DNA from 2 places in the Streptodolium elevatio genome. Region 1 is predicted to be linked to the other one. Evidence: riboswitches for the same ligand, from Rfam matches in the RefSeq annotation. Region 1 holds a riboswitch; the other holds the start of a gene.
The links. Region 1 has a riboswitch for ZMP and ZTP ahead of ACWD12_RS21990 (serine hydroxymethyltransferase). Riboswitches for the same ligand answer to the same signal wherever they lie in the genome.
Positions count from the first base shown of each region.

Region 2: it holds a riboswitch for ZMP and ZTP, as region 1 does, so the genes downstream of both, ACWD12_RS27380 (bifunctional 5,10-methylenetetrahydrofolate dehydrogenase/5,10-methenyltetrahydrofolate cyclohydrolase) here and ACWD12_RS21990 (serine hydroxymethyltransferase) in region 1, are expected to answer to the same signal.

Region 1 covers NZ_JBSFVE010000012.1:6,844-12,655, forward strand. Annotated here, with positions in the region: gene ACWD12_RS21975 (NAD-glutamate dehydrogenase) at 1-69, shown strand, start outside; gene ACWD12_RS21980 (LppU/SCO3897 family protein) at 376-1,419, shown strand; gene ACWD12_RS21985 (hypothetical protein) at 1,430-1,861, opposite strand; ZMP/ZTP riboswitch at 2,098-2,189, shown strand; gene ACWD12_RS21990 (serine hydroxymethyltransferase) at 2,277-3,569, shown strand; gene ACWD12_RS21995 (FHA domain-containing protein) at 3,597-5,812, opposite strand, start outside.
Region 2 covers NZ_JBSFVE010000016.1:172,609-178,420, reverse strand. Annotated here, with positions in the region: gene ACWD12_RS27390 (MFS transporter) at 1-1,112, shown strand, start outside; gene ACWD12_RS27385 (SpoIIE family protein phosphatase) at 1,245-2,948, opposite strand; ZMP/ZTP riboswitch at 3,681-3,792, shown strand; gene ACWD12_RS27380 (bifunctional 5,10-methylenetetrahydrofolate dehydrogenase/5,10-methenyltetrahydrofolate cyclohydrolase) at 3,818-4,663, shown strand; gene ACWD12_RS27375 (hypothetical protein) at 4,697-5,428, opposite strand; gene ACWD12_RS27370 (helix-turn-helix transcriptional regulator) at 5,774-5,812, opposite strand, start outside.

The DNA of each region.
Region 1 (5,812 bases):
GACCTGGCGACGCTTTCGGTCGCCATGCGCGTGATCCGGACCCTGCTGCGCAGCGGCAGCATGAACTGACGCAAGTGTGATCTGACGCAAGTGTGATCTGACGCAGTGTCAAGTTCGGCCTGAACCGGGCGGTTCGGACGGGCTTGGGCTTGTGCGGGGCCGCAGGGAGGTGTTCTCCTTGCGGCCCCGCTGTCGTCTCCGGCTGGTCATCCCTTGATGAACGCGGGTCAATAGTCGAAGGTTGGCGGGCACGTCCGTACGTCGGCGTACACCGGTACGGTCACACGTGCGCCGGTACGTCAGCACATCCGTACGTCAGTACCTTTCGCACCTGGCCCTGTTTCGCCCGCCGCCGTTCGTGTTTCGGAGGCTTGGATGCACGACCGACCGGAACCGGACGAAGTCCAACCGACCCCGTACCTGCCCGCTTGGCTCGACGGAGCTCCGTCGTACGAGCAGGAGTACGGACGCGAGTACGCGTTCGAGCACGACCAGGGCCCCGGGCCGGGCCCGGCTGGGCCCGCCTACGCCGGCCCCGAGTACGGCGGTCCGGAGTACGGCGCCCCCGAGTACGGCGCCCCCGAGTACGGCGCCCCCGAGTACGGCGGTCCGGAGTACGGCCGCCCGGAATACGGTGGTTCGGAGTTCGGAGGCTCGGACCACGGGGCGCACTACGGCGCGCAGTACGAGGCGCACTACGGGTCGCCGCAGTACGGACCGGGCGACTTCGACGAGCCGCCGACGCCGTACCAGCAGTTGGACCGGTACGAGCCGTACGACTACGGCGCCCACGGATACCGGGGCGAGGGCGACCAGTTCGGGCAACCCCCTTCGTACGGCGGAGGCATGCACGCGGATCGGCCGCGGCCGGGCGAGATGTCCGCGACAAACCAGGCAAATCCCCCGGCGGGTCAGCAGTACTACCCTCGCCGCCCCGTGGCCGACGAGCGGCCGTCCGGCGCGCTGGTCCCGCGCGCCAACGATCCCGCAAGCGTCCCGTCGCGCCGGGAGCGCAGGGAGGTCGCGGGCCGCGGGGAGGGCGAGGACGGGCGCGGGAGCCGAGCGGGCCACGACGTCGGCGGGCGCGTCCGCCTCGGACGGCCGATGCGCCGACTACTGGCGTTCGCCGTGGTCGCCTGCCTCGGCGTCTTCGGCTACTGGGGCTGGACGTTCTACGACGGGGAGCCCGCGGACGTCCGCGAAGGCAGCTGCATCGCGGCGCTGGGCGGCACCGACGTCAAGCCGATGGACTGCACGAGCGGTGCCGCGAAGTACACCGTCCTGGAGGTCTTCAAGGGCGCTGCGGACGCGACGACCTGCGCCGTCGTGCAGGGCGCCACAGATCCGATGGTGGTCCACCGAGACGGCCGTACCGACGTGTGGTGCGTGGCACCGAATGAACGTGCCGGAAGCGGTTGATGACAGAGTGTCAGGGACGTGACGCGCGCTCGGCCGCTTCGGGCCGGCGCGGCGCCGGGATCTCGTTCTCCAGCAGGAGCAGGTCGTCGCGCCTGCGGTCCTTCAGCAGCCACCACGCGCTCAGGTAGAACGCGGCGGGCACCCCCGTCGGTGCGAGCAGCCACAGCGGGCCCTTGAGCGTGACGACGAGCATGGCCGCCCACAGGTGGAACACTCCGAGGGTCGCGGCGCGGCCGAGCGCACCGTACCCGTGGCGGAGCGTACTGCGGACCGCGAATATGCTCCCCGCGCACAATGCGGCCAGCGCGGCGGACAGAATCGCGGTCAGTGCCAGCATTCCGTCGAGCCCGGAGAGCCGGTCGCTCTCCTCCTGGCGAACCGCGGCGGCCATGACGCCCAGCGTCCCCGCGCCGAGAAGCAGCGCGGTCCCCTCTACCGCCAATACGGCATAAAGCGTACGCAGCAGCGCTGTTCGGCGGCTGCCCCTCATTTGTGCCCCCGCTTTCCTACCCGCCCCAGGCAGCCTCTCCAACCGGTCTTACTGGGGCAATCCCCGTGTTATTTGTTAATCACGTTACGCCTGATGGACCTTGCCAGACTCGGCGACCCCCCATGGTGGCGGATCTGTAACGATCGTGGGCCAAGTCGGTGGCCGTGTCCGGCTCCGGTGGAATAGCGTGTTCGTGCCGCGACTGGCGTCGACGTGGAACCGACCACGAGGAAGCGGCAGCGAGCGATTGCGCGCGGTGCCGTCCGCCTGGGCACCCGGGTCCCGACCTGAAGGCCGACCCGGGAGGAAGCCCGTGGCATCCGTCGAAGCATCCCCGACCACCCGTACGTCCGTGCACAGTCCGTCCGTGCCCAGTCCGTCCCCGGATGGTCGGTCCGGGCAGCGCCGGCCCGCGCTCCACGCCACCGACCCCGAGATCGCCGCACTCGTCCGCGACGAGGAGCGCCTCCAGACCGAGACGCTGCGGATGATCGCGAGCGAGAACTACGTCTCCGCGGCCGTGCTGGAGGCCACCGGCACGGTGCTCACCAACAAGTACTCCGAGGGCTACCCGGGCCGCCGCTACTACGAGGGCCAGCAGGTCGTGGACCCCGTCGAGGAGTTGGCCTGCGCCCGCGCCCGGGCGCTCTTCCGCGCGGAGCACGCCAACGTGCAGCCGTACTCCGGTTCGCCCGCCAACCTCGCCCTCTACCTGGCCTTCGCGAAGCCCGGCGACGCGGTGCTCGGCATGTCGCTGCCGATGGGCGGGCACCTGACGCACGGCTGGGACGTGTCGGCCACCGGCCGGTGGTTCCGGTCCAGTTCGTACGGCGTGCGCCGGGACACCGGCCGGATCGACCTCGACGAGGTCCGCTCGATCGCCCTGCACGAACGCCCCAAACTCATCTTCTGCGGTGGTACGGCGGTGCCGCGCGCCATCGACTTCGCCGCCTTCGCGGAGATCGCCCGGGAGGTCGGTGCGGTCTTGGTCGCGGACATCGCGCACATCGCCGGCCTGGTCGCCGCCGGTGTGCACCCGTCCCCGATCGGCCACGCCGACGTCGTCTCCACGACCACCCACAAGACGCTGCGCGGCCCGCGCGGCGCGATGATCCTGTGCGGCGCCGAGCATGCGAAGGCCGTCGACAAGGCGGTCTTCCCGGGCCTGCAAGGCGGTCCGCACAACCACACGACGGCGGCGATCGCGGTCGCGCTCCGCGAGGCCGCGACGCCCGAATTCGGCGCCTACGCCCGGGCGGTGGTCGCCAACGCCCGCCGCCTGGGCGAGGAACTGGCCGCCCGGGGCTTCGACCTGGTCTCCGGCGGCACCGACACCCACCTGCTGCTCGTCGACCTGACCTCGCGCGGCGTGCCGGGCAAGCCGGCCGCGAAGGCCCTCGACCGCGCCGGCATCGTCGTCAACCACAACGCCGTTCCGTACGACACGCGCCGCCCCTTCGACCCCTCCGGCATCCGCATCGGCACCCCCGCGCTCACCTCACGCGGCATCGGCGAGGAGCACATGCCCCTGGTCGCCACGTGGATCGACCGCATCGTCGACGCGGTACGCACCGGCCGCACCGGGGTCGAGGAGCAAGTACGCGCCGAGGTCCGCGAGTTGACCGCCGCCTACCCGGCGCCGGGCCTGCCGGTCGACTGACCCGGGTGGCGCGGCCGCTGCCCCGGCTCACCAGAGCCGGGGCAGCGGGGCCGCACCAAGCTGGTCGGCCGCGCGGCGCAACGTGCCGACGAGCAGCGCGAGATCGGTCGGTCCGATGAGTGGCCGCCCGCTCGCCGCGGTGGCCGTGGAGCGGCGCGTAAGCGGCGCTCCCATGTCGGTCCAGTCCTGGCGGACGGCGGTCGGGCGCAGCGTCGCGGTGCGCGGCATGCGGCCCGTCACACGGCCCGCCTGGAACGGGTGCACCGCGCCGTCGGATCCGCGGATCAGGGCCCGGCCCGGGTACTCGTCGTCGAGCGTCGCGGCGTCGTCGATGTGGATGAGGGCGTGGGACGCGGTCGCGTCGTCGGTGCGCAAGGCGACGCGCAGCTCGGCCTCGGCGGTGGCCTCGATCGACCCGGCCAGCGCGGGCTGGCCGGTCGCGACCGCGAGGTGCACGCCGAGTGCGCCGCCGCGGTGGACGATGTCGGCGAGGCCCTTCACGAGCCCGGGGAAGCGCCCGGCCAGGCGCTCTATGTCGTCGACCGCGACGAGCACGCGCGGCAGCGGGGAACCGTGCTCGTCGCGGTACGACGCGAACCGGTCGCCGCGCAACAGGTGTTCACGGCGCGCGAGTTCGTGCAGCACGGCGGAGACGGCGTCGGCGGCGCGCGAGGCGTCGGGCTCGTCGAGGTAGCCGATCGTGTGCGGGAGTTCCGCGCACGCGGCGATGCCGTCGGGTGCCTCCTGGGGGTCGATCGGCGTGCCGCGTACGAGGACGACGCCCAGCTGGTCGGGGCGGTTGGCGACGGCGAGGGACGTCACGAACGCGGCGAGCAGTTCGGTTTTGCCGGAGCCCGCCGTACCGCCGATGACCATGTGCGGGCCATCGTTGTCGAGGTCGACGGTGATCGCGCCACGCACATCCGCGCCGAGCACGCCGCGCGGGCTGCGGCCCCCCTCGCGCCACGAGCCGAGCACCTTGGCCGGCGTCATGAGGTCGAACCCGAGCAGGTCGAGCAGGCGCACGGTCTCCGGCAGCGGCGAGACGGTACGCGCGGCCGCCTCGCGCAACGGGGCCAGCGCCCGGGCGAACCGGTCGGCCCAGGCGGGGGAGACCGCGTCGGCGACGATGTCCTCTATCCGGTTCGGGCCCGGGCCGATCAGCGACAGCCGCGTGCCGACCTCGCCGGCCACCCGGCCGATCACCGAGCACTGCAACGGCAGTTCCTCGGCACGGTCGTCCAGGCACAGCGCATGGACGCCCGCCGCGGGCCCCTCGGCGAGCAGCCGGACGAGTTCGGGCCGCGCGGTGAGCGTGCCCGCGCCGTCCATGACCACGACGGTGCGGCGGCGTCCGCGCCCGCCCCGGTCGCGGTCGAGGCGGTCCAGCAACTCGCCGGTGCGGGCCAGGACCTGGTCGCGGTTCAGGCCCAGCAGGAGGCGGCAGTCCTGGCCGTCGGTCGGGCGGAGCTGGGGCAGCCAGCGCAGCCACGCCCAGTCGGCGGCGGTCGCCGGATCCGCGCACAGCAGCACGAGTTCCAGCTCGTGCGGGCCGTGCAGCGCGGCGAGTTGGGCGACCACGGAACGCGCCAGACCGAGCAGCCTCGGCCGCGGACCGGCCAGCCCCAGGACGGAGTCGCGCAGCGAGACGGTCACCGGTGCGGCGTACGCGGTCAGCCTGCGCACCCCCTCGCTGGAGGTGACCGAGACCTCGGAGGGGATGTCGCCGGTGCCGAGGCGGACCGCGAGGCGTTCGGCCGGGTCGCCGTGCCGCTCCCAGATCCGGACCGGGACCGCGGGTCTGCCGCTCTCCGCGGCACCGGCGTCGAGGGCGGCGAGGAGCAGCGCGGCGAGATCGGGGCTGTGCGCGCGGCGTCTGCGGACCTCCTCGACGACCGCGAGCCGGGCCTGGTCCTCCAGACGGGCGCGCTCGGCGGCCACCGCGCGCCGGCGGCCGGCGAGCCCGAGTCTGCGGCCGGCGGGCTCGTCCGGCAGGTCGACGCGTACCTGCTCGACGGGCGGCGAGGGCTGCCGGGGCAGGCGGGGCAGGACGACGTGGCCCAGGCCGTCCGGACGCGGGGCGTCGGGTGCGGCGTGCGGATCCGGGTCGTACGGCAGCGGCAGCACCGCGGTCAGGGTCGTCTCGCCGAGCCGTAGCAGCGAGCCGGGTTCCAGGCGCATCGCCTCGGCACCGACCGGCATGCCGTCCAGCGTGGTGCCGTTCGTCGAACCGAGGTCGGCGA
Region 2 (5,812 bases), on a different contig from region 1:
TCCTGCAGGGGCTCGCCGGCGCGGTCATGATCCCGCAGGGCTTCGGGCTGATCCGCGACCTGTTCCCGCCGCAGGAGATGGGCAAGGCGTTCGCGATGTTCGGCCCGGCGATCGGCCTGGCCACGATCCTCGGCCCGATCGTGGCCGGTGCGCTGGTGGACGCCGACCTGTTCGGCACCGGATGGCGCATGATCTTCCTGATCAACGTGCCGCTGGGCCTGTTCGCGCTGCTGGTCGGCCGGTTCGCGCTGCCCGCGAAGCCGCCGGTCGCCAAGGACGACAAGTCGATGGACCTGCTCGGCGTGCTGATCGGTGGCAGCGGGATGTTCATGCTGGTCTACCCGCTGGTGCAGGGCCAGGAGAAGGGCTGGCCGGTCTGGATGTTCGCGATGCTCGCCGGCGCGGTCGCGGTGCTGGCCGGGTTCGTGGCGTACACCCTGCGCCGGACCGCCAAGGGCGGCAAGGCCCCGCTGGTGCAGCTCAGCGTGTTCGCGAAGCGCTCGTACAGCTCGGGCGTGCTGTTCGTGATCGTGTTCTTCGGGGCCATCACCGGCCTGTCGATGGCGATCGGCCTGTTCCTGCAGCTCGGGCTCGGGTTCAGCGCGATGCGGGCGAGCCTGACGATGGGCTCGTGGGCGCTGGGCGCGTTCGTGGGCTCCGGGATCAGCGGTGTGGTGATGGGGAAGCTGGGCCGCAAGGTCCTGCACATCGGCCTGTCGATCATGGCCGTGGGCATCACGTGGCTGTACTTCGTCTTCGCGAACGCCACGACCGACCTGGGAAGTTGGAGCCTGGTGGCGCCGTTCCTGGTCTTCGGGCTCGGCATGGGCATGATCTTCGTCCCGCTGTTCGACATCATCATGGGCGACGTCAAGGACCACGAGGTCGGGTCGGCGTCCAGCGCGCTGGAGTCGATGCAGCAGCTGGCCGCGGCGCTCGGCGTGGCGGTGTTCGGGACCGTCTTCTTCAGCCAGGGCGGCGCGCACATGCACCGGCAGTCGGCGGTGGACGCGGTCGCGACGACCACGCTGATCGCGCTGGCTCTGACCGCGGTCGCGTTCGTGCTCGGGTTCCTGCTCCCCAAGCACGCCCGTCAGGGCGGCGGCCACTGACCGCCCGAGCGGGCGGCCGCTGACCGTCGCGGCGTCGCGAAGGGGACGCGAAAAGGCCCGTCCGGCATCCGCCGGGCGGGCCGCACGCCTTTCCGGACCCGGGCCGGGCCGCCCACCCGCGGGAGGGAGGGGTCAGCCCTTCCCGGCTTCCGGCGGGACCACTCGTGCGAGCAGCACGGCGGTGTCGTCGTCGGGCGACGGCTGGGCCAGCGCCGACACGATCTCGTCGATCAGCGTCTCGGGCGACGCCCCCGGGGTGAGCCGCAGCCCGGCCAACTGGTCGAGCGAGTGGTCGATGTCCACACCCCTGCGCTCCACCAGGCCGTCGGTGTAGAGGAGCAGCGTGTGGTCCTCGGGCCAGCGCACGACGACCGTGCTGTACGGGCCCGCGACTCCGACCCCGATGGGCGGCGCCTCGGGCAGGCGTACCAGCGACACCGACCCGTCCGGGGCGATGAACGCGGGTGGCAGGTGCCCCGCGTTGGCGAAGGCGCAGACCCGGTTGGTCGGGTCCGCGGCACCGAGCAGCAGCGTCGCGGGGCGCTCCCCGCTCAGCGAGGTGAGCAGCGTGTCCATGCGCTGCAGGATGACGTTCGGCGGGATGTCCATCGCGGCGAGCACGCGCAGCACCGCCCGGTACTGGCTCATCTCCACCGCGGCCTCCACCCCGTGGCCCATCACGTCCCCGATGGCCAGCATCGTCCAGCCGCCGGGCAGCCGCACCGAGTCGAACCAGTCGCCGCCGACCAGGTCCTGCGCCCCGGCGGGCAGGTAGCGGCCGACGACCTCCAGGCCGTCGCCGGGCCGCCCGGGCGTGGCCAGCAGGCTGCGCTGCAGTTCGACGGCGATGCCGTGCTCGCGGGCGTACCGCCGGGCGTTGTCGAGGCTGATCGCCGCCCGGTCCGCGAGCGCCTGCGCGACCGCCACGTCGTCGTCGTCGAAGGGCGGCGAGTCGCCCTGGCGCACCATCGTCGCGGTGCCCACCCGGGCGCCCCGGGCGGACAGCGGGACGACGAGGATCGAGTGGATGCCCGCCTCGCGGTACGGCCCGACCCGGTCCGGGCTCGGCGCCCGGCGGCCCAGCGCCTCGTCGTCCAGCTGGTTGTCGACCTCGGCACGGCCGGTCTGCAGCACGCGGGTGATCGTCGCCGTCGCCTGGTAGTCCACGTACTGTCCCGGCACGCCGAACCCGCGCATCGCCGACCGCAGCGCCGGCCGCGCCGCCATGCCGGTACGCCGCAGCCGGGTCCGCCCCTTCGGCGAGCGCGCGTTCTCGCCCCGCCCCGGCAGCACTTCGACGGTCGTGCCGTCCGCGATGGCCTCGGTCAGCAGGTCGGCGAGCTCCTGGCAGGTCGTCTCGACGTCCAGTGTGGTGCCGATCCGAACCGCGGCCGCGTCGAGGAGCAGCAGGCGCTCCCGGGCGCGCTCCAGCTCGCTCAGAAGCCTCCGGTCCTCGCTGACCTCCTGGATGACCAGGGCCAGGCCCGGCCGGCCGCCGCCGAGCGCGATGCGGTGAAAGCTCCCGCGCCAGTAGCGCTGCTCGTGCGGCGAGGACACATGCGTGTGGCCGGTCGTCACGCCCACCCGTGCGACGCCGTCCGCCAGCACCAGGCGCATGACGTCCTCGCGCGCGTCGACCTCGGGCACCACCTCGCGGACGCGCCGCCCGATGTGGTCGGCGGCCGGGACCCCGTTGATGCGGGCGAGCGCGGGGTTGACGTAGCGGAAGCGCAGATCGGCGTCGAAGACCGCGACGCCGGCCTCGGTGCCGTCGACGAGGGCAGCGCAGAGCCCGGCCACGTCGCCGAACAACTCCGACGCCTCGTCCGCCGCCATCACGCGACCTCTCCTCCCGAGCGCTCCCGGGTCACCCGCGCCCCGCGCGCACCCGGGCGGAGCGCCGGTACGCTCCGTCGCTCCCCCGACGGATACCTCCTCCGGCGCCCTTTCAGACCCGGCGGAGCGACGGGGTGCCCCAGACGTACCAGCGCCGCGCGAGGGGAAGAGTCCCCACGGCGGCCGCGGACCCGGCTCCGCGACCGGCCGCGCAGGACCTCGGGAGGCACGCATGACCGTCGTCGACATCCTCGGCAGTCGTCGACATCCCGGCACGGGATACGCCGGCATGCCCACGGCGGAGGCGAGGCCACGCACGTCGCAAGCAGCGTCACCCTCCTGCGCGACGGCGACGCGCTCGTGGTCGTCGACCCGGGCATGGTCGCCGACCGACGCGACATCCTCGACCCGCCCGCGAGCAGCTGCGCGCGTCGCGCCGCCTGGTCCTCGGCCTCGCCCCCGACCCAGTCATCCCCGGCCACGGCCCGGTCTTCCGCCCAGGACGGTCCACTCCGGAGTAGCCGCGGTGCGGGTGGGAGATCCAGGCGGGCGAGAGGTGCGGGGGCGCCGGGGGGGGTGCGCGCGGAACCCCGGCTTCTCGCGCGGTGGTCCGCGCGTGCCGGCGGATCGGGGGCACGGTTGCCGCGGCGGGCCGCGGGCCGCGGGTGTTCCGGGCCTTGGTGGGTGCCGGTGGGCTGCTTCCGGGCGGTTTCGGGGGCTCGACCTACAATGGGGCGGGGCCGTGACTGGCGCTGAGGTGGAGTACCACCGTGGAGCGGCCCACCCGACCGGACTGACGTCGGTCGGACGCGAACCCCGCGTGCCGCGCGCCTGGGCGACCTCGACACGAGATCTCTCGGGAGACGCACATGACCGCGCGACTCATGGACGGCACGGACCTCGCCCGCAGGATGGTGGAGCACACCGCGGAGCGCGCCCGAGACCTCCGCGAGCGGACCGGTGTGGTGCCGTGCCTGGCGACGGTGCTGGTGGGTGAGGACCCGGCGTCGGTGACGTACGTCCGGATGAAGCGGAACCGCTGCGCGAAGGCCGGCATCGAGTCCCGGCACATCGCGCTGCCCGGGACCGTCGGGACGGCCGAACTCGTCGACACCATCGGCGCGTTGTCGGCGGATCCGGCGGTGCACGGGATCCTGCTCCAGCACCCGGTGGGCGAACACATCGACGAGCGCGCGGCGTTCGACGCGATCGCCCCCGAGAAGGACGTGGACGGCGTCACCAGCATGTCGTTCGCGGCGATGAGCTTCGGGCTGCCCGGCTTCGTGTCGTGCACGCCGGGCGGGATCATGCGGCTGCTCGACGCGTACGACGTGGAACTGGCCGGCCGTCACGCGGTCGTCGTGGGCCGCAGCGCCATCCTCGGCAAGCCGGCCGGGATGCTGCTGCTGGCCCGGAACGCCACGGTGACGTACTGCCATTCGCGTACCCGGGACCTGGCGGAGATCGTCGGGCAGGCGGACGTGGTGGTCGCGGCGGTCGGGCGGGCCCGGCTGATCAAGGGCTCGGACCTCAAGCCCGGCGCGGTGGTCGTGGACGCCGGGTACAACGAAGGCAACGTCGGCGACGTGGACTTCGAGGGCGCGCTCGAACGGGCGAGTCTGATCACCCCGGTGCCCGGAGGCGTCGGGCCGATGACGATCGCGCTGCTCCTCGAGCAGACCCTCGACTCCGCGGAGCGGGCCGCCGCGGCGTAGCGCGGCCGGTCGAGCCGCGTCGGCAACGCCGCGCTAATGGTCGACGTTGGGATCGGCAGAGGGCCCACTTGTGGCCGAGGGCGGCTCCGGCGGTCGCTGCTTGGGCGTGTTGCTGTCGGCAGTGTCGTCGACGGAGTGGACGACGGGGTCGTCGGCGGAGTTGTCGGCGGGATCCTCGGCCGCCGCGGCGGCGTGGGCGTACACCGCCTCGACCCATAGCTCGCGCTCCCGGTCCGCTTGCCGCCGGGTGACCAGGGCGACGAGCGTGATCGTCGCGCCGCACACGGCGATCCAGGCCAGTGTGGGTACGACGGAGGCGCGGTCGTCGTCCCGGAGGCCCACCAGGTCCGAAAGGCTGGACGACATCAGCTGCCGGGTCCCCAAGGAGACGCCGCCGCCGACCGTGGCCTGGGTGGCCGCCGCGGCCGCGACGACGAGCAGCCATCCTCCGAACAGGGGGCCGCGGCCGGGCACTCCGTTCCCGATCGCTCGCGCGGGGAAGCCCACGGCGTCGGCGCACCGCAGGCGCATCGAGGCCGCGTCGGCGCGCGCCGTCACCAACCACACCGCGAACGCCAGCGCGGCGGCGACCCCGCACACCAATCCGACGGCATCGGTACCGACCACCCAGCCGTCGGCGGCCACGACGTCGTGTGCGGGGTTTCCGTCGCCGTCGACGATGTCCTGGACGATCTGGGCGCGGTGGAGCCGGGCGAAGATCTCGGCGGCACTCGCCGCGGCGGCGACCACGAGGAGGGCACACACGGAACCGGCGAGCGGGCCGGTGCCTCTGGGGCGCGGCAGGTCCGGTCCGACGAAGGCCGCGTCTCCCGCGATCCCCGCCTGTTCGGGGTGCCCGGCGTGCCCGGTGCGGGCCGGGTCCCAGGGCCAGGCCCGGTTCCGGCCGTGGTCCCGACCCTGGTCCCCGCCGTCACCGTAGCCGTGCGCCTCGCCCTGGTCCTGCCTCGCGTCGTCGAACCTCTCACCGCAGTTGGTGCACCCCGCGCTTCGCGTCGACCAACCGCCACAGCGTGCGCACAGCAATGTCGCCCCCCCAATGGCCGTTCCCGCGACGTACCGGACGACGTACCGGACGTCGAGGATCCCATGTCAGGGCCGCGTGGAGAACGACTGCGTGCCCAGCGCGGC